Regions from separate parts of the Janthinobacterium lyxosi genome, predicted to be linked through region 1. Evidence: predicted binding sites of a transcription regulator. Region 1 holds the regulator's gene; the other holds the start of a gene.
The links. The regulator LexA, encoded in region 1, represses DNA repair genes until DNA is damaged. The targets are predictions, from matches to a motif close to ACTGTATNNNNATACAGT.

Region 1 (13,712 bases):
AGCGAGCATCACGCCGACCGGCGGCAGCACGGCCAGGGCGCCCGCCAGCAGCAGGCCAAACAGCACGATCTGCACCAGTTCGAATGCCAGCGCATAATCGGGCCGCACCTTGAAACGCCCGTCGAGCATGGATTTGATCAGGTTGGCGTGCACCTCGACTCCCGGATACTCCGCATTCACGGGCGTGGCGCGGATATCGTTCAAGCCGGGCGCCGTGGTACCCACCAGCACGATGGTCCCCTTCAGCAGCGCGGGCGCAACGCTGCCGGCCAGCACATCGGACGCCGACACATAGCGGAAAGCGCCACCATCGGGGCCACCCGCGCCGCGGTACTGCACCGTGGTGGTCAAGGCTTCGCCCACCGGGATCGCCAACGCGCCGCGCGGCGTGAACAGCATCAGGTGGTCGAGGCCGCCGTTGGCCAGTTCGCGCGCCGACAGGGTATCGGCCGTGCCCGTGAAACGGGGGGCGATGGCGCGCGCCTGCAGGTAGACGGCAGCAGTGGCCAGCGACAGCGACGGATAATAGCCGTCGCCGATGCGCTGTAACAGGGTCGAAGAACGCACGACGCCATCGGCATCGGTCAGCGCAGTGAAGATGCCGGCGCCTTGCGCGGCCGCCTGCAGGGGCGCGATATTGGCTTCGTAACCGCGCGCCACGTAGGCCGTGACAGTGCGTCCGTTCAAATCGGCGACGGTAAAAGCCGGCTTGGGCAGCACGCCCTTTTTTTGCTGCTCCGAGACGCTGTAGCCCAGCACCACGGGCTGGCCGCGCATGGCCTCGGCAAACAGACCGTCGTAGTCCATGGCCGGGCGCAGTTTTTCCAGCTGCACCGGCAAGCCCGCCACGCCCGCCAGTTCGCCGCGCGCCAGGCCTTGCAACACGGCGTAGCCGGAACTGGTGTCCGCTTCGGGAAACGAGATATCGAAGCCCAGCGCGGCCACGCCGTAATGGCCGGTAAGCTGGCGCACCAGGCGCGCCTGGATGTCGCGGCTCCAGGGGAAGCGGCCCACCCGGGCCAGGCTTTGCTCGTCGATGTCGACGATGACGATGCGGCGGTCGAGCTGCGGCGCATCAAAGCGCATGCGCCAGTCGCCCAGCATGGCGTCAAGGCGCGCGATAGTGTCGTTGCCGGCCAGGCACAGGACGGCCGCCGCCACGCTCAAGAGCACGCCCAGCAGCGACCGCGCCCCATGCTTGCGCAAGGGCAGCACCAGCGCGCTGCGCCAGACCCGCGTCACGGCGTATAGCCCGGAATGGCCGCCTCGTCGACGGCATCGATCTGGCTCGGATGCAAATGCTTTTCAGCGAAGGTCAGGTACACCTTGCTGCGGATGAAAACGTCGAACAGCTCGGGGTCGATATGCCCGTTCAGACTGAAATTACCGAGGATGCGCAGGGATTCGGACAGCGATTTTCCCTTTTTATACGGTCGGTCGCGCGCCGTCAGGGCCTCGAAAATGTCGGCAATCGCCATCAACCGCGCCGGCACCGACATCTGCTCTTTCGTCAGCCCGCGCGGATAGCCCTTGCCATCCATGCGCTCGTGGTGGCCGCCCGCATATTCGGGCACCTTCTGCAGGTGCTTGGGCCACGGCAGCGCTTCAAGCATGCGGATCGACACGCTGATATGGTTATTGACGATGGCCCGCTCGGCCGCCGTCAGGGTGCCGGCGCGGATGGTCAGGTTTTCCGTCTCGTCGGTGTCGAGAAAATCGCGCAGTTCGCCGTCGGCGGCGCGCCAGCGGCGCCTGGCGATCTGCCGCACGCGCTCCTGGTCGGCCTGCGCCATGCTCTCGCCGCCGATATTCACCGTGCGGATGAAGTCGCGCTCCTCACGCAACGCAGCCTGCTCCAGTTCCAGCGCACGGGCGATGGCGTCTTTTTGCTGCGGCTGCGCCGCCTGCTGGCGCAGGGCCGCGATCTCGGCGTCGCGCAACAGCACTTCGTAGCGCGTGTCGATCAGGGCGATACGATCAAAAATGGTTTCCAGCTTGGTGGCCTTGTCGACTACGTGCACGGGCGTGGTGATCTTGCCGCAATCGTGCAGCAAACCGGCCAGCCACAGCTGCTTGCGCTCGTTGTCGCTGAGCCGGAAATCGGCCAATGGCCCACTGTCCGTCGCATGCGCGGCGTCGGCCAGCAGCATCGTCAGCTCGGGCACGAACTGGCAGTGGCGGCCCGTGTAGGGCGACTTTTCATCGATGCCGATATTGATCAGGGTAACCAGCGATTCCAGCAGCTCTTCCAGCTGCAAAATGAGCAATTGATTCGTCAGCGCCACGCCCGCCTGCGCGGCCAGTGCCTCGATGAAGCGCTGGTCGGTGGAGGAAAAGGCGCGCACCTGGCCCGTGTCACCATCCAGGGCATTCACCAGTTGCAGCACGCCGATCAGATCCCCCTCATGGTCGCTCATGGGCACCGTCAGGATCGATTGCGTGTGGTAGCCGTGGTGGCGGTCAAACTCGCGCATGCCGGAAAAATTGAAGTCCTCGTCGCGGTAGACATCGGCAATATTCACGCTGCGGCGCATGTTCGCCGCATACGCAGCCACCGATGCCAGATTCGGCTGGCCCGCGCCATCGAACAGGGGTACGCCAGGCAAGCCCATGTCGGCGCCCTGCGCGATGCCCAGGCTGTCATTGACGCTGATGTCGAACGCCAGTTGGCGGCCCTCGGCCATGGGCCGGTACAGGGTGGCGCCATCGGCACCGCTCATGCTTTTTGCCAGCAGCACGATGCGCTGCAACAGCGCGCCGATATCGTGTCCCTCGCCGCCCAGGCCGTGGCCGAGCGCGACACTGAGTTCAGTCAATTGCTCCAGTCTGTGGGCGATTTTCTCAGGGTGCAACTGAGGCATGTTGGCGGCAATCAGGTAAGGAAAGGGAAGTCGGCAAGCGCCAGTGTAACGGCCACCCTGCGCACTGTACATTACTTAGTTGCAACAAAATGAAATAACTTTCCGTATAGCAACACACATAAATGTTGCCGCCAATCTCATTAATTAGAATAGAATCAACAATAATTACACCGTAACAAGGTACTGAATGAAATTCACGTTCAGGGGCGTGCGCGGCTCCATCCCCTCCCCCGGCCCGCGCACGGCGCGCTATGGCGGCAACACCACCTGCATCGAAGTGCGCACCGACAACGACAGCCTGATCATCCTCGATGCGGGCAGCGGCATCTTTTCGCTGGCGCAGCAACTGCCGCCCGGCCTGCCCGTCGACGCGCACGTCTTCATCACGCACAGCCACTGGGACCACATCCACGGCCTGCCCATGTTTAGCCCCCTGTTCGTGGCCGGCAACCGCATGCGCCTGCATGGCGCGCACGATGCCGTCGCCGGAAGGGGCATCGAGCACGTGATGGCTGTGCAGCTGCAAGACAGCTATTTTCCCGTCAGCGAAGCGGCCATGGCGGCCTGCATCGAGTACCGCACCCTGGCGCCCGGCGAAGCCGTCGAGGTGGGAGGTGCATGTGTGCGCGGCGCGGAAATGAACCATCCCGTGGTCAATCTGGGCTACCGCATCGACTGCGGCGGCGCCTCGCTGTTTTTCAGCGGCGACCATGAACCGTTCTACAACCTGCATCCACCCGGCCATGCCGACCATGCGGCCTGCGCGCAGCGCAATGTGCAGCGCCAGGCCGGCATCGACGCAGCGGTCGCCGGCGTCGATGCGCTGATCATGGATTGCTCGTACACGCGCGAGGAGTACCCGGCCAAGCAGGGCTGGGGCCACGGCACCTTCGACGCCGCCTTCGACCTGGCCCTGCGCTGCGGCGCGCGGCGCCTGTACTGCACCCACCACGAGCCGACCCGCAGCGACGAGCAGCTCGAAGCCGTGTTTGCCGACGTGATGGGCCGCTATGCGAGCCGCCTGGACGGCCTGCAGGTGTTCCTCGCCTATGAAGGGCTGACGATGGAACTGGCCGGCGATTGAGTAGGGGAGTTACCCCCGTCGCCCTCTCACACCACCGTACGTGCGGTTCCGCATACGGCGGTTCATTTCACAAGCTGGAAGCGCTGCTGGGTGTCCAGCAGCGAAACTAACCCTAGCGCGTCGAACGTCTTCTTGGGATACGCCGCGTTCATGTGGCTTGCTCCGGCGTTCCACCATGGGCCCCGTCCGTTGCTTGCCGATTTCCATGCCCGCATCGCATCCAGTCCGCGCGCTTGCAGCCTCTTGTTACGGGTCGCCGGGTATTTCCATTGGCGCCATAACAGGCAGCGCAGCTTACGGCGAATCCACCCATCCAAGTCCTGCAACGCACCTTTCACCTCGGTCAGCCTGAAGTAGGATGTCCAGCCGCGCAGCACAGGGTTCAGCTCGTTGATCGTGGCGACGAGGTTACGCGAAGTATTCCCGACGACGATGTCCCGCACTTTGCCTGCCTTGTTGCGTCGTCGGTTTGCATCGAGGTCGAATGTCCTAATCGCGTTGTTCAATGTTCAGGCCTTCGGTCAGATTCTCTTCGGCTCACCGCCTTGCCCTCGACCTACTATGCCCCCTGCTGACTTCTGCATACGCATCCCGACACCTCCCGGTATCGGTAGCACAAGGCATGCATGCAGATCTCCCCGGGTATTGCGCACTCACCTTCACGCTTATGCCTGTCGGATCTACGTCGCAGCCTTCCGTACAAGTTTCGGGCTTTGGTGCTAATGGACACCTCACCCGGCTGCGCCGCCTCGTATCCGCTTCCTGTTCGTCAGGCCAGCGCTTTGCCTTCGGCTTCCTCCAGATTCGCAGTCGCCCGCGACACCCTTGCCGTTCGGCTAACTCTTCCCCTTGTCGGGCGAGTAGAGGACTTGCACCTCCAAGTAAGTGCGCCCTGCCGGGCGCACCATAAAAAAGGGAGCCGCAAGGCTCCCTTTTTACTGGCGTTGGCTATCCATTACATTATATGGTGGCCAATCCACCAGGCGACTGCGGCAACAAACGCGGATGCGGGAATCGTGAAGACCCAGGCCCAGACGATGTTGCCCGCCACGCCCCAGCGTACGGCCGACATTTTCTGCGCCGAGCCGACGCCGACGATGGCGCCCGTGATGGTATGCGTGGTCGACACGGGAATGCCCATTGCCGTCGAAATGAACAGCGTGATGGCGCCGCCCGTTTCGGCGCAAAAGCCGCCCACCGGTTTGAGCTTGGTGATCTTCTGGCCCATGGTCTTGACGATGCGCCAGCCACCGAATAGGGTGCCGAAACTGATGGCCGTGTAGCACGAGATGATGACCCACAGCGGCGGCATGGCGTCCGAGGCGCTCGAGTAGCCGGCGGCGATCAGCAGCATCCAGATGATGCCGATGGTCTTTTGCGCATCGTTGCCGCCGTGGCCCAGGCTGTACGCCGCCGCCGACACCAGTTGCAGGCGGCGGAACCATTTATCGACCTTGCGCGGCGTCGAACGCACAAATATCCACGACACGAGCAACATCATGATGGAACCGAAGATAAAGCCCAGCACCGGCGAGAGCACGATGAACAGCACGATTTTCCACAGGCCGGCCGAAATCAGCGCGCCCGTGCCCGACTTGGCGACGGCGGCGCCCACCAGGCCGCCGATCAGGGCGTGCGAGGACGACGATGGAATGCCGTAGTACCAGGTAACGAGGTTCCAGACGATGGCGCCCATCAGCGCGCCAAAGATCACATACTGGTCGATCACCGTGGGGTCGATGGTGCCCTTGCCCACAGTGGCGGCCACGGTCAGCTGGTGGAACACAAAAATGGCGACGAAGTTGAAAGTGGCAGCCATGGCAACCGCGGTCTGCGGTTTCAATACACCCGTCGAGACCACCGTGGCGATCGCGTTGGCGGCATCGTGGAAGCCGTTCATGAAGTCAAATAGCAGCGCCAGGAGGACAAGCAGGCCTAGCACGTAAATGCTCATTTGGAGGGTTTGCATGTATTTTTCTTTTCTGATTCTGATTCAGGACAGACGCCGATTAAGCGTTTTCGACGATGATGCCTTCGATAATATTGGACACATCTTCGCAACGGTCGGTCACGGTTTCCAGAATTTCGTAGATCGCTTTCATCTTGATCAAGTTGCGCACGTCCGGTTCGTCGCGGAACAGTTTGGACATGGCGGCGCGCATCACGTGGTCGGCGTCCGATTCCAGGCGGTCGATCTCTTCGCAGATGGCGACAATCTTGCGCGAGTTGTCCATGTTGTGCAGCATGGCGACGGCGTCGCGCACTTTTTCGGTACAGGCCAGCACCAGTTCGGCCAGGCGCTTGGCTTCCGGCGTGACGGCTTTCAGGTCGTACAGCGAAACGGTTTGCGCCGCGTCTTCCAGCAAGTCGAGGATGTCGTCCTGGCGCGTGATCAGTTGATGGATGTCGTCGCGGTCGATCGGCGTGATGAAGGTCTTGTGCAGCATTTCCACGGTGGCGTAGGTGACTTTGTCCGCCTGTTTCTCGATGCTTTCGATCGCATGTACGCGGTTTTCCAGGTCGTCGAAATTGGTCATCAGGCCGAGCATTTCTTTAGCGCCCTTCACGCACAGTTCCGCGTGCTGGTTAAACAATTCAAAAAACTTGCCCTCAGTGGGCATCAAGCGTCCAAACATGTCATTCTCCGTTAAGCATTGAGTCGTGTTATTTACTACAGAAAGCCGCCCCGTATGAGGGGGCGGCCAATGGAATATCAGTGCTGCTGAGTCTTAGTCGCCTTGGTAAAGCGCCAGGCCACCACTGTAATTGCCAAATTTGGTGTACTGCCCCATGAAGGTGAGGCGAATGCTGCCGATCGGACCGTTACGTTGTTTACCGATGATGATTTCGGCCGTTCCCTTGTCTGGCGAGTCGGGGTTATACACCTCGTCACGGTAAATGAACAGGATCACGTCGGCATCCTGCTCAATAGCGCCCGATTCGCGCAAGTCCGACATCACGGGACGCTTGTTCGGGCGTTGCTCCAGCGAGCGGTTCAGCTGTGACAGCGCGATCACGGGACAACCGAGTTCTTTCGCCAGCCCTTTCAAGCCCCGCGAAATCTCGGAAATCTCCGTGGCGCGGTTATCGCCAGGGGAATTGGCCGACATCAGCTGCAAGTAATCGACGATGATCAGGCCCAGCTTGCCGCATTGACGCGACAAACGGCGCGAGCGGGCGCGCAATTCGATGGAATTGAGCGCCGGCGTTTCATCGATGTACAACTGCGCGTCGTTCATCTTTTGAATCGCATTCGTCAGGCGTGGCCAGTCTTCATCATTCAGGCGGCCCGTGCGCAGGCGGTGCTGGTCGAGCTGCCCGACGGAGCCGAGCATACGCATGGCCAGCTGGGCGCCGCCCATCTCCATCGAGAACACGGCCACGGGCAAGCCGCTGTCGATGGCCACGTTTTCGCCGATGTTGACGGAAAACGCCGTCTTGCCCATCGAAGGACGGCCCGCCACGATCACCAGGTCGCCCGGCTGCAGACCGGAGGTCATGCGGTCCAGGTCGATGAAACCGGTGGGCACGCCCGTGATTTCACTCTGGTTGTCGCGGCTGTACAGTTCGTCAATGCGCTCGACCACCTGCGTCAGCAGGGGCTGGATGGCGGTCCAGCCCTGGGCGCCGCGCGCGCCTTCTTCGGCGATGGCGAAGATCTTCGACTCGGCCTCGTCAAGCATCTGCTTGACTTCCTTGCCTTGCGGGCTGAAGGCCGTGCCGGAAATATCGTCGGCGACGGTGATGAGTTTACGCAGCACGCCGCGGTCGCGCACGATCTCGGCGTAACGCCGGATGTTCGCGGCCGATGGCGTGTTTTGCGCCATGGCGTTCAGGTAAGCGAGTCCGCCCACATCATCGGCCTTGCCGAGCTGGGTCAGGGTTTCAAAAACAGTAATGACATCGGCTGGCCTGGAGCCGTTAATCATCTTGACGATTTGCTCGAAGATGATGCGATGGTCATAGCGATAGAAATCCTCCGCATGCATGAAGTCGGCGATGCGGTCATATGCTGCATTGTCGCGCAGCAGACCACCGATAACGGATTGTTCTGCTTCGATCGAATGCGGCGGAATACGGAGGGAATCTAGTTGCGGATCAGAGGGGGCGTTCATGGCGCGAATTATACCCGCTTCGGCGTGCTGGCAAAAATAAAGGGCTGAAATTGAGCGAAAAAAAGGCCACAAAAAAGCCGGGCGAACCCGGCTTTTCATCATGCTTGACAGTACGGTAGCGCTTGCGGGCCAGGCCCGCAGACGATTACGCGTTCGCGTCTGGAACGACAGCGATAACAACTTCCACGACCACGTCGGTGTGCAGAGCAACCGAAACGTTGTGCTCGCCAACGATCTTCAGCGGGCCGGTAGGCATGCGGATTTGTGCTTTTTCAACAGCAAAACCTTGCTTGGTCAGCGCTTCAGCGATGTCGAAGTTGGTAACGGAACCGAACAGACGGCCATCGACGCCAGCTTTTTGAGCAACTTGAACGGTCAGGCCGCTCAGTTTTTCGCCCTGGGCTTGCGATGCGGCCAGTTTGGCGGCAGCAGCTTTTTCCAGTTCGGCGCGCTTGACTTCGAATTCAGCCACAGCGGTTGCCGTAGCACGACGTGCCAGGCGTTGCGGGATCAGGAAGTTACGTGCGTAACCGTCTTTGACTTTGACGACTTCGCCGAGGTTGCCGACGTTAACAACTTTTTCTAACAGAATGATTTGCATAGTTCTTCTCCAGGAATATCTGACCGATTAAGCGTGGTGCAGATCGGTGTATGGCAGCAGCGCGAGGAAGCGAGCGCGCTTGATTGCGGTGTCGACTTGGCGCTGGTAGTGCGCTTTGGTACCGGTCAGGCGTGCTGGCATGATCTTGCCGTTTTCTTGGACGAAGTCTTTCAGCGTGTCGACGTCTTTGTAGTCGACTTGCTCAACGTGAGCTGCGGTGAAGCGGCAGAACTTCTTGCGTTTGAACAACGGATTTTGCTGTTTGCGTTTTTCTTTAAGCTTGAGCTTATTTTTGTCGAACTTTTTACCGAATGCCATGTCAGGCTCCTGTATCTAAAATGCGCTAGTCAAAGTGACTGCACTAAAATCAATGATGTGAAACACCAAACTCTTGCTGTTGCGGCTCTTCCTGGCCAGGAAACCCGTGAACTGATAGACCCCGCCCAAGCTTGCCTGGCTGAACCGGCCTGATATTTCACCAGCGGCTAGCGCGGCAACATCAAACTCGGTCAAACGGGCAATCCCTGCTTCCATCTGCTGCGAACTGTGTTGCAGTACTGCATTCACAATCGGCAGCCCTGCCGGGGTATAGCGCAATATTTCGCGCTCGGCAATGATGGCGGTTACTTGTAGCTGGTTCAGCGCACGATCCTGGTCAAGAATTAAGCTGCGGCGGCGGCTGGAGCGGCTGCTGGTGCTTCGGTGCGGTGGCTTTTGGCCGCGTCTTCGCGTTGTACCGATTTCATCATCGGCGAAGGAGCTGTTTCAGCTTTCTTCATTTTAACGGTCAGGTGACGCAACACGGCATCATTGAATTTGAATGCTGTTTCCAACTCGACCAGGGTCTCGTTGTCGCATTCGATGTTCAGGCAGATGTAGTGTGCTTTAGGCAGCTTTTGGATCGAGTAAGCCATTTGACGGCGGCCCCAATCTTCCACGCGGTGAACCGAACCGCCGCGGGTGGTTACGCTGGCTTTGTAGCGTTCGATCATCGCGGGCACTTGCTCGCTTTGGTCCGGATGGACGATAAAGACTATTTCATAATGACGCATGCAAACTCCTTCAGGTCGGATTGATAATCGCCCACCCCGGCGTCAAGACGGGTGTGGGAAGGTCAGCCGGAGATTATAACCGCCTTTTGCAAACGTTTCAATCATTCCTTCCACAAGCGCCCGGAAAGCCCGTGCGCCACCATGCTTTCCGCCCGCGGACAAGTATTTCTTGCGAAATTCGCCGAAAACACGGAAATCCCCTTGCATAGTGGGCGATACTGTACAAAAATACAGACTGTTCATATAGACAGCATTTTAGTATGCACCCACCGCTCATGATCAAGCTGACAGCACGACAAGAACAAATCCTGAACCTGATCAAGGACGCGATTGAAAATACGGGCTTCCCTCCGACCCGTGCCGAAATCGCCAATGAATTGGGTTTCAAATCGGCCAATGCGGCCGAAGAGCATTTGCAAGCCCTGGCCCGCAAGGGCGCGATCGAGATTTCGCCCGGCACCTCGCGCGGCATCCGCCTGATCGGTGCGGCGGCAAGTGCAGCCGCCGACACGCTACCGTCGAAGGTGCCGGCAGCACTGCTGATGTCGCTGCCGCTGATCGGCCGCGTGGCTGCCGGCTCGCCCATCCTGGCACAGGAAAACCTGGAAGCGAGCTACAACGTGGACCCGGCCCTGTTTTCGGCCAAGCCCGACTTCCTGCTGAAGGTACGCGGCTGGTCCATGCGCGACGCCGGCATCATGGATGGCGATTTGTTGGCCGTCAAGAAAGTCGATAGCGCCAAGAACGGCCAGATCGTCGTCGCCCGCATCGGCGACGAAGTCACCGTCAAGCGCTACAGGAAAACGGGTTCGGTCATCGAACTGCTGCCGGAAAACCCCGATTTCAAGGTCATTACCGTGTCGCCGGAAGATGAATTCGCCCTGGAAGGCCTGGCCGTCGGACTGATGCGCAGCTGGCATTAAGCATTCAACATACAAAGGGCCGCAACAGCATGACTGTTGCGGCCCTTTTCATTTGCGCGGCTTGTTATGCGTCCAGCGCCTGGCGGAAGTCTTCCAATAAATCAGCTTCGTCCTCGATACCGACGGACACGCGGATCAGCGATTCGGCAATGCCCATGCTGGCGCGGCGCTCGGCACCCATCTCGTAGAAAATCGTGTGGGCGACGGGAATGACCAGGGTGCGCGTGTCGCCGAGGTTGCTCGCTGGAATGGCAAGATTGAGACGATTGAGGAAATCGAAGCAGTCGATGCCGTCTGTCAGCTCAAAGCTGAACAGGGAACCATAGCTGCGGAACAAGTCGCTCGCCAGCGCATGCTGCGGGTGCGACATCAAGCCCGGGTAATGCACGGCAGCCACGCGCGGGTCGGCGGCCAGCATGGTGGCCAGCGCCAGGGCGTTCGAGCAGGTGCGCTCCATGCGCAAGGCCATGGTTTCCGCGCCGACAGCGATATGGTGCGCCGCTTCCGGTCCCAGCGAGGCGCCAAAGTCGCGCAAGGCCTTGGCGCGGATTTGCGCGATACCCCACTGCGCGGGCGCCGCCTTCTTGTAATTCTCGAAAATGTTCGGGTACTGCTTCCAGTCGAACACGCCCGTGTCCGTCAAGCTGCCACCCAGCGCATTGCCGTGGCCGCCGATGGATTTGGTCAACGCATTGACTACCAGGCCCGCGCCCACCGCTTTCGGGCGGAACAGGTACGGCGTCGTCATGGTGTTGTCGACGATATACAAGATGCCACGTTCCTTGCACAGCGCGCCGATCTTCGCCAGGTCGGCGATCTGCGTGCGCGGATTGGCGATGGTTTCCACGAACACGATGCGCGTGGCCGGCGTGATGGCGGCGGCCACGTTGGCCACATCGGTAGCATCGACAAACGACACGGCGATGCCCTGCCCCGTCACCGTTTGCCACAGGCTGTTGGTATTGCCAAACAGAAAAGCCGACGACACCACATGGTCGCCCGCGCGTAGCAAGGATTGCACTACGGCGCCGATGGCGCCCATGCCGGTGGCGAAGCACAGGGTCGCCACGCCGTCTTCCATCTTGTTGACCTTGTCTTCCAGCGCGGAAACGGTCGGATTGCCCTGGCGGCCATAGCGAAAGCCCGGCTCCTTGCCCTGGAACACGGAAGCGAGCTGGCGCGCATCGCCGTAGCCGAACGCGACGGAGGTATGCACAGGCTTGTGCAGCGAGCCATGTTCGATGCCCTTGCGACGGTCGTTATGCAGGATGGTGGTGGTAAAGCCGTAGTTTTTTTTATCGTTCATGATCGCAGAAAAAAAACCCGGCGCAGGCCGGGCAGGTTACTTATGCTTCCGTTGTCGCCAGGTTCAGGTTCAGCTGGGAACGTGGCGTATCTTCGGGCGCTGCCGCCTTCGGATGGTGGCGCGCATATTCCAGGCGGTCCAGGTATTCCTGCGACACGTCGCCCGTCACGTACACGCCATCGAAGCACGAGGCCTCGAAGTTCGTCAGTGCCGGATTGACATCGGCAATCGCCTGCTTGAGCGCGCCGATATCCTGGTATACCAGGTAATCGGCCGTAATTTCGCGGCACACTTCTTCCGTCGTGCGGCCGTAGGCGATCAGTTCGTCGCGCGTCGGCATGTCGATGCCATACACGTTCGGGTAGATCACCGGTGGCGCGGCCGAGGCGAAGATGACTTTCTTCGCACCCGCTTCACGCGCCATCTGCACGATTTCACGGCTGGTGGTGCCGCGCACGATGGAATCGTCGACCAGCAACACCACTTTATCCTTGAATTCGGATGGAATCGCGTTGAGCTTCTGGCGCACGGATTTCTTGCGCGCCGCCTGGCCCGGCATGATGAAGGTACGGCCGATGTAGCGGTTCTTGATGAAGCCTTCGCGGTATTCCAGGTTCAGCGCCAGTGCCAGCTGGATGGCGGCCGGACGCGAGGAATCGGGAATTGGCATGACCACGTCGATATGCACGTCAGGCAATTCGGCACGGATCTTTTCAGCCAGGTATTCGCCCATTTTCAGGCGCGTGGCGTACACCGAGGCACCGTCGATGACGGAGTCGGGACGGGCCAGGTAGACGAATTCGAAGACGCAGGGATTCAGGCTAGCATTGTCGGCGCACTGGGCGCTGTGCAATTTCTTGTCGGCATCGATGAAGACGGCTTCGCCGGGACCGATGTCGCGCACGAAGCGGAAACCCATACCTTCCAGGGCCACGGATTCGGAGGCGATCAGGTATTCAGGACCCTGCTCCGTTTCATTGATGCCCAGGCATAGCGGACGGATGCCGTGCGGGTCGCGGAAGGCCAGCAAGCCCACGCCGGCGATTTGCGCGACGGCAGCGTAGCCGCCCTTGACGCGGCGGTTCAGCACGGTGATAGCCTTGAAGATGGCTTCCGGGTCCAGGTTCAGGCCCGTCGTCGCTTCCTGGATTTCATGCGCCAGCACGTTGAGCAGCACTTCCGAATCGGAATCGGTATTGATGTGGCGGCGGTCGTTCTTGAACATTTCCTGTTTCAACTGTTCCCAGTTGGTCAGGTTGCCATTGTGCGCCAGGGTGATACCAAACGGTGCATTCACATAAAACGGCTGTGCTTCCTCTTCGCTCGACGAACCGGCCGTCGGGTAGCGGCAATGGCCGATGCCCGTCGTGCCTTGCAGCGAACGCATGTTGCGCGTACGGAAGACGTCACGCACGAGGCCATTGGCCTTGTGCATGGAAAACATACTGCTGTGATTGGTCGCAATCCCTGCCGCGTCCTGACCGCGATGCTGCAAAAGCAACAATGCATCATAGAGCAATTGATTGACAGGTTGATGGGAAACGACGCCGACGATGCCACACATGGTGTGCTCCTAAACTGTGCTACTGATTTTAAAAAAATTCAAAATTTCACATGCTGCGCGTAAGCGGCAGGCAGATAAGGCTTGATGGCACGCGCGCCCTGCTCCGCGAGCGGGCTGAGCAGGGCATTTTTCCAGAATGGCTGCTGCGGTATGGACGTCATGCCACACAAGATGACGGCGGTCAGCACGATCACAAGGCCCCGCGC
Region 2 (6,057 bases), on a different contig from region 1:
CGCGCAATGTTGTCGTAGGGCGAGTAGCTGAGCATGTAGTCGTAGGCCGCTTTCTGGTTCGGGTCGCCCCATTCCAGGTATTCGCCCGTCGTCAGGGGCAGGCTGGCATCCATCATGGTATTCATCACGTCGACAAACGGCACGGCCGCGTGCACGGCGTGGAACAGGTCGGGGCGCATGTTGACGACGGCACCCATCAAGAGGCCGCCCGCGCTGCCGCCCTGGATGATGAGGCGATTCGGGCTGGTCCATTTTTCGCGCACCAGATAGTCGGCGCTGTCGATGAAGTCATTGAAGGTGTTTTTCTTCTTCATCAGCATGCCGTCTTCATGCCAGGCTTCGCCCATGTCCGTGCCGCCGCGGATATGCGCCTGCGCATAGATGACGCCCCGCTCCAGCAGGCTGATGCGGCTGATGGCAAAACTGGCTTCCGTGGAAATGCCATACGAGCCATACGAGTACAGCAGCAGCGGCGCGGAACCGTCGAGCTTGACGCCCTTCTTGTAGACGATCCACAGCGGCACTTGCACGCCATCGCGCGCCTTTACCCACAAGCGCTGCGTGGTGTAGCGGCTGCCATCAAAGCCGCCGACGATTTCCTGCTGTTTCAGCACCGTGCGCTTGCCGTCTTGCATGTTGACGTCAATCACCGTGGGCGGCGTGACGGGCGACTGGTAGGACATGCGAAATTGCGTGGCGGAAAATTCCGGCGTGCCGGCCGCCGTAGCCAGGTAGACGGGGTCGTCGAACTGCACCGTCTTCCAATTCTTTTGCGCAAAGTCAAAGATGCGCGCGCGGTTCAGGGCGCGCGCTTTTTCCATCACCACCAGGTAGCCCTGGAACACGTCGATGGACTGGATCACGGCGTCCTTGTTGTGCGGCACGACGGGTTTCCAATTCTTCGGCTGCGGCGCGGACAGCGGCGCGCTGACGACACGGAAATTCTTCGCCTCCTTGTTGGTGAGAATATACAGCTGGCCGTCGCGGTGCTCGACGACGTAGCGGTGGCCTTTTTCGCGTTTCAGCACGCTCTGGAAATTGCCTTCTGGCTTGCTCGTTGGCAACAGCAGTACTTCGGTGGTATCCGTGCTGCGGGAGGTCAGCACGAAGAAGCGCTTGTCGTGCGTGCGGCTCACGCCGATGGAGAACTGTTCCACTGGCTCGTGGTAGACCTGCTGCAGCGTGCCGCCCAAGGGCAGGCGGAACAATCGGTCCGCGCGCTTGGTGGTGGCGTCTTCCTGGGTCAGCATCAGGGTGGCATTGTCCGCCGCCCAGGCCAGCGAGGTGACGCGTGGCATGGTGTCGCCCAGCAACTTGCCCGTCTTCAAATCCTTGACGTGCAGTTCGTACTGGCGGAAACCCGTCGTGTCGGTGCTGTAGGCCAGCAATTGTTCATTCGGGCTGATGGCAAACGCGCGCACGGCAAAGAATTTGTGGCCTTCGGCCAATTGATTCTGGTCCAGCAAGATCTCTTCGGCCGCCTGCGCATCGTAGGCGCCACTGGCGCCGACAGGGCGGCGGCAGTGGATAGCGTATTGCTTGCCCGCTTCCGTGCGCGTGTAATAGTAAAAGTTACCTTGGCGCGTGGGCACGGACAGGTCCACTTCCTGCATGCGGCCCTTGACTTCCGCAGTCACCTTGTCGGCCAGCGGCTGGATCGGGGCCGTGACGGCGGCCGTGTAGGCGTTTTCCGCATTCAGGTAATCGATGACGGCAGGATCGGTTTTCTTTTGCAGCCAGCGGTAGTCGTCCGTGACGACCGTGCCGTGGCGCGTTTCCTGCCAGGCCGTCTTGGCGGCGACAGGCGCGGTGGCCGTGGCAACGGTAGTGGTGGCATCGGCGGCCAGCGCGGATGGCGCCAGCGTGGACAGTAGCAGGGCCGGCAGGATGGATGACCAGACGGGCCGGCGGCGCGAAGCGTGATGGGTGATGGACAAGGCGACTCCTTTGAATAGTTGTGTCAGGATTGTAATCTTGCCATTGAGAAAAACAACCGCTGATCGCCGCCGCCGTCGCGCCGCGTTCGTTTCATCTTGCATCCGTGGCCATTTCCGGCAATACTGTATGCATGCACAGTATCTTGCCGCAATAAAGGCAAGCCGATCCGCCGCGAGGTGCCCCTTGACCCTATCTGCCCCCACACTCCCTGAAGCCCGCCGCTGGATTGCCCACCTGGACATGGACGCCTTCTTTGCCTCCGTGGAACTGTTGAAGTATCCGGAATTGCGCGGCGAAGCCGTCGTCATCGGTGGCGGCCGGCTGGAGCAGCCCGTGCTGCTGGAGGATGGCACGCGGCAGTTTGCGCGCATGCGCGATTACGTGGGGCGCGGCGTCGTCACCACGTCGACCTATGCAGCGCGTAAGTTCGGCGTGTTTTCCGCCATGGGCATCATGAAGGCGGCCAAGCTGGCGCCCGACAGCATCTTGCTGCCGGCCGATTTCGAAGCCTACCGCGAGTATTCGGCCCGCTTCAAGCAAGCCGTGGCCCATCTGTGCCCCATCATCCAGAACGTGGGCATCGATGAAATCTATGTCGACCTGACCGAATACGGCGAGCAGGCGCCGGCCATGGCGGCGCGCCTGAAGGCGGCCGTGTTCGAGGCGACGGGCCTGTCGTGCTCGATCGGCCTGGCGCCCAATAAATTGCTGGCAAAAATCTGTTCCGACCTGGAAAAACCCGACGGGCTCACCATGTTGTCGCCCGAGGATGTTGAAACGCGCGTGTGGCCCTTGCCGGCGAAAAAGATCAACGGCATCGGCCCGAAGGCCACGGCCAAGCTGGAAGCCTTGGGCATTGTCAGCATCGGTGAACTGGCGCAAGCCGATCTGGCCATGCTGCGCACGCAGTTCGGCGACCTGTACACGGGCTGGCTGCGCCAGGCGGCGCTGGGCATCGACGAGCGGCCCGTGCAGACGAGTCGGGAAACCAAGTCCGTCAGCCGCGAAACGACGTTCGAGCGCGATTTGCAGGTGGTGCGCGACCGCGCCACCCTGTCGGAAAAGCTGGAAAGCCTGTGTACGCGCGTGGCGGGCGACCTCGACAAGCAATCACTGGCGGGGCGCACGGTGGGCATCAAGCTGCGCTTCGAGGATTTCAGCACCGTCACGCGCGACATCACCCTGCCCAGCGCCACGGCGGACGCCGCCGCGATCCTGCGCGCCAGCCGCGATTGCCTGCGGCGCGTGCCATTTGAAAAGAAAATCCGCCTGCTGGGCGTGCGCATCTCGACCTTGTGCGATCCGGCCGTGGTGACGCGGCAGGCGCCGGCCCAGGCGGAGCTGTTTCCCAGCCTCTAGCGGCGTTTCCTACAAGATACATACCGCGCCGGACTGCGCTTTTGACGGCATTTTCACGTCGAAAGTGTAGAATGGCGTTCCCCTGGCACTACTGAAACAAACGGAAGACAAAAAACTATGTGGTTCAAGAATCTTCAGATTTACCGCCTGCCCGCACCGTGGGCTTATACGCCAGAACAACTGGAAGAGGCCTTGTCCTCGAACAAATTTACGCCGGCGACCAGCATGGATCTGATGCGCCAGGGCTGGGATACGCCACGCCCGAACGGCGGCCTGGTCCATGTTGTCAACAAGCAAATGTTGATCTTGCTGGGCACGGAAAAGAAACTGCTGCCAGCGACCGTCATCAACCAGGTGGCCAAGGCCCGCGCTGCCGAGATGGAAGAAGCGCAAGGCTTTGCGCCTGGCAAGAAAGCCATGAAGGAATTGAAGGAGCGCGTGGCCGACGAGTTGCTGCCGCGCGCCTTCAGCATCCGCAGCAACGTCTGGACCTGGATCGACCCTGTCAATGGCTGGCTGGTGGTCGATGCCGCCAGCCCGGCAAAGGCCGATGAAGTCATCAAGCTGCTGCTGAAAGCCGTCGACAAACTGCCGCTGGAAAGCCTGCGCGTGCAGCGCTCGCCCGTGGCGGTGATGACGGAATGGCTGCAGGCCGATGATGCGCCTGCCGGCTTCACGGTCGACATGGACACGGAATTGCGCGCCACGGGCGAAAGCAAGGCCACCGTGCGCTATGTGCGCCACACTTTGGAAGCGGACGACGTGCGCCGCCACATCGCCGCCGGCAAGCAGTGCACGCGCCTGGCCATGACGTGGAACGACAAGATCTCGTTTGTGCTGACGGAGTCCCTGGCCATCAAGAGCGTCAAGCCGCTGGACGTGATCAAGGAAACGGAATCGAGCACGAAGAACGACGACGAGCGTTTCGACGGCGACGTGATGCTGATGACGGGCGAGCTGAGCAAGCTGATGGCCGACGTGGTCGAAGCCCTGGGCGGCGAAGCGACGGCGTAAGCATAAGCATTTATGCGTGACGGATGGCCCGCTGGCATTGCCCAGCGGGCCGTTTTGTATTGGGAAACCGCTTGCGATAGTGTGCAGGTATTTTCCATGTGGAAATAATATTACTGTGATATCGTTACTATCCTGACATTAATTATTTCCACATTAACTCATGCACAAGTATTTCCAGCGCTGTTGCGGCGCCTTTATCCTCGGGGCCATGCAGATGGCCGCCGCCCAGGCGCAAATATCCGACGCCACCTTGCGCGAGCTGAGTGCTTGCGATGCCTCTTTTTTCCGCAGCTTGCACCAGGACGGCGCGGCTTTGGCCGATAGCGTGCCGTTGGCCACGCGCGGCGATACCAGCTGGATCAAGGTGCCCAACCGTTATCAGGCCAAGGCCGGCAGTATCCTGTTTGCCACTCCCTTGCGCGCTGGCGGTTTGACCTTGCTTGGCTACACCGATGAAGTGTCGGATCTGGGCAGCCTGGGGCACTATTACAGTTGGGCCTTCCTTGTCGCCGGCAAGGTCGACGAGGTGTACCGGCAACTTCAGCCCCTGCTGCACGATGCCCGGCGCATGCGCGCCGATGATGGCGCATATGTGCGCTCCGAGGTGCGCCTGCCCGGTGGCCCATGGCAGGCGTTTGCGTCCGCCTCCGGCGTGGCGGCCGGGCGCGACAAGGTCGAACGCGTGTTCCTGATCGAGCCGCACGGAGAGCTGGACGGCGTCGTGCGCGTGGGGTGCTCTCTGCAGGGCGGTGTCGACGCCACCCTGTTGCGCGAGGCGCGTCCCGACATCGACGCCAGCGAGTATCCGGCGGCCCCGAATGCCACGGGCGCGTTCGACAATGCACCGTTGCCGCCGCAGGTGCTGGCCGCATCGCAAGCGGCCCTGGCGGCGGCGCCTGTCTGGCAGCCGCGCTTCAAGACGCTGCATTTTTCCCAGGAGTCGACAACGCCCGGCAAGCCTGAGGAAAGGTCCGTGGTCGATCAAGAGTGGCGCGTGCGCGATGGGCTGGTCGGCGTGAACGAGCATTACAGCACCTTTACCATGCAGCGCCTGCAGATTGCGGGCCAGTTTCAGTTGCGGGCCGCAGAGAAGGGCGATGTCAGCAACAGCTATCTGGCCACTTCGAACCTGTCGCTATCGTTGCCGGCGAATTTGTTGCCGGGCACCCGCTTTCAGGCCAATCTGACCACAATCAATGTGCCTGCCAAGCCGGGCGAGCGGCCGGAGCATCTGAGCACGCTGTGTGAAGTGCAGGATACCTTACAGGCCAGTACGATTTCCGCCAGTCTGCAAGGCGAAGCGACGCGCTTTGTCTGTACCTGGCAGAAAAATGCGTATGTGGTCGAGAGTGCCTTGCTGCATGACCTCGGCGTTGCAGTGCAATTGCGTACGGTATCGAAAGAATACGGCGAGAGCCATTATCGTTATCTGAATGTCCAGGTAACAAAATAGCTGTGCGACAAGAAAAAGCGCCTTGCACGGTGAAGTGCAAGGCGCTTTCAAGACCCGTCAATTCATGTTCTTATTAGAACTTGTACGAACCGGTGATGTAGAACGTGCGCAGCATCGGATCGGCGTAACGGGGGGCGAAGCCATGTTAAGTCCTGTCTTGCCATCGGCTTACAAGGGCTGGAACACGCCGGCGGCGCGGTTCTTTTGCACATTGTCCCAGGCGAAGATCTGGCCATTCATGGCCACGTACACGCCCGCTGGCAAGGTTTGCGCCACGCCGCAGGCAAAGCCCA

Region 2: dinB (DNA polymerase IV) is a predicted target of LexA. The motif match lies at 2,060-2,077, and genes of this name have one in related genera.

The regions. Positions count from the first base shown of each region.
Region 1 is NZ_JBNYXM010000003.1:89,062-102,773, forward strand. Features, by position in the region: gene ACQ4WP_RS03750 (CHASE2 domain-containing protein) at 1-1,242, opposite strand, end outside; gene ACQ4WP_RS03755 (GAF and HD-GYP domain-containing protein) at 1,239-2,861, opposite strand; gene ACQ4WP_RS03760 (MBL fold metallo-hydrolase) at 3,049-3,945, shown strand; gene ACQ4WP_RS03765 (group II intron maturase-specific domain-containing protein) at 4,008-4,451, opposite strand; gene ACQ4WP_RS03770 (inorganic phosphate transporter) at 4,901-5,914, opposite strand; gene ACQ4WP_RS03775 (DUF47 domain-containing protein) at 5,955-6,581, opposite strand; gene ACQ4WP_RS03780 (replicative DNA helicase) at 6,675-8,060, opposite strand; gene rplI (50S ribosomal protein L9) at 8,206-8,661, opposite strand; gene rpsR (30S ribosomal protein S18) at 8,689-8,979, opposite strand; gene priB (primosomal replication protein N) at 8,995-9,303, opposite strand; gene rpsF (30S ribosomal protein S6) at 9,324-9,713, opposite strand; gene lexA (transcriptional repressor LexA) at 9,989-10,636, shown strand; gene ACQ4WP_RS03810 (cystathionine gamma-synthase family protein) at 10,701-11,942, opposite strand; gene purF (amidophosphoribosyltransferase) at 11,983-13,506, opposite strand; gene ACQ4WP_RS03820 (CvpA family protein) at 13,545-13,712, opposite strand, start outside.
Region 2 is NZ_JBNYXM010000015.1:128,818-134,874, forward strand. Features, by position in the region: gene ACQ4WP_RS17645 (S9 family peptidase) at 1-1,937, opposite strand, end outside; gene dinB (DNA polymerase IV) at 2,122-3,297, shown strand; gene ACQ4WP_RS17655 (recombination-associated protein RdgC) at 3,415-4,311, shown strand; gene ACQ4WP_RS17660 (hypothetical protein) at 4,472-5,764, shown strand; gene ACQ4WP_RS17665 (asparaginase domain-containing protein) at 5,933-6,057, opposite strand, start outside.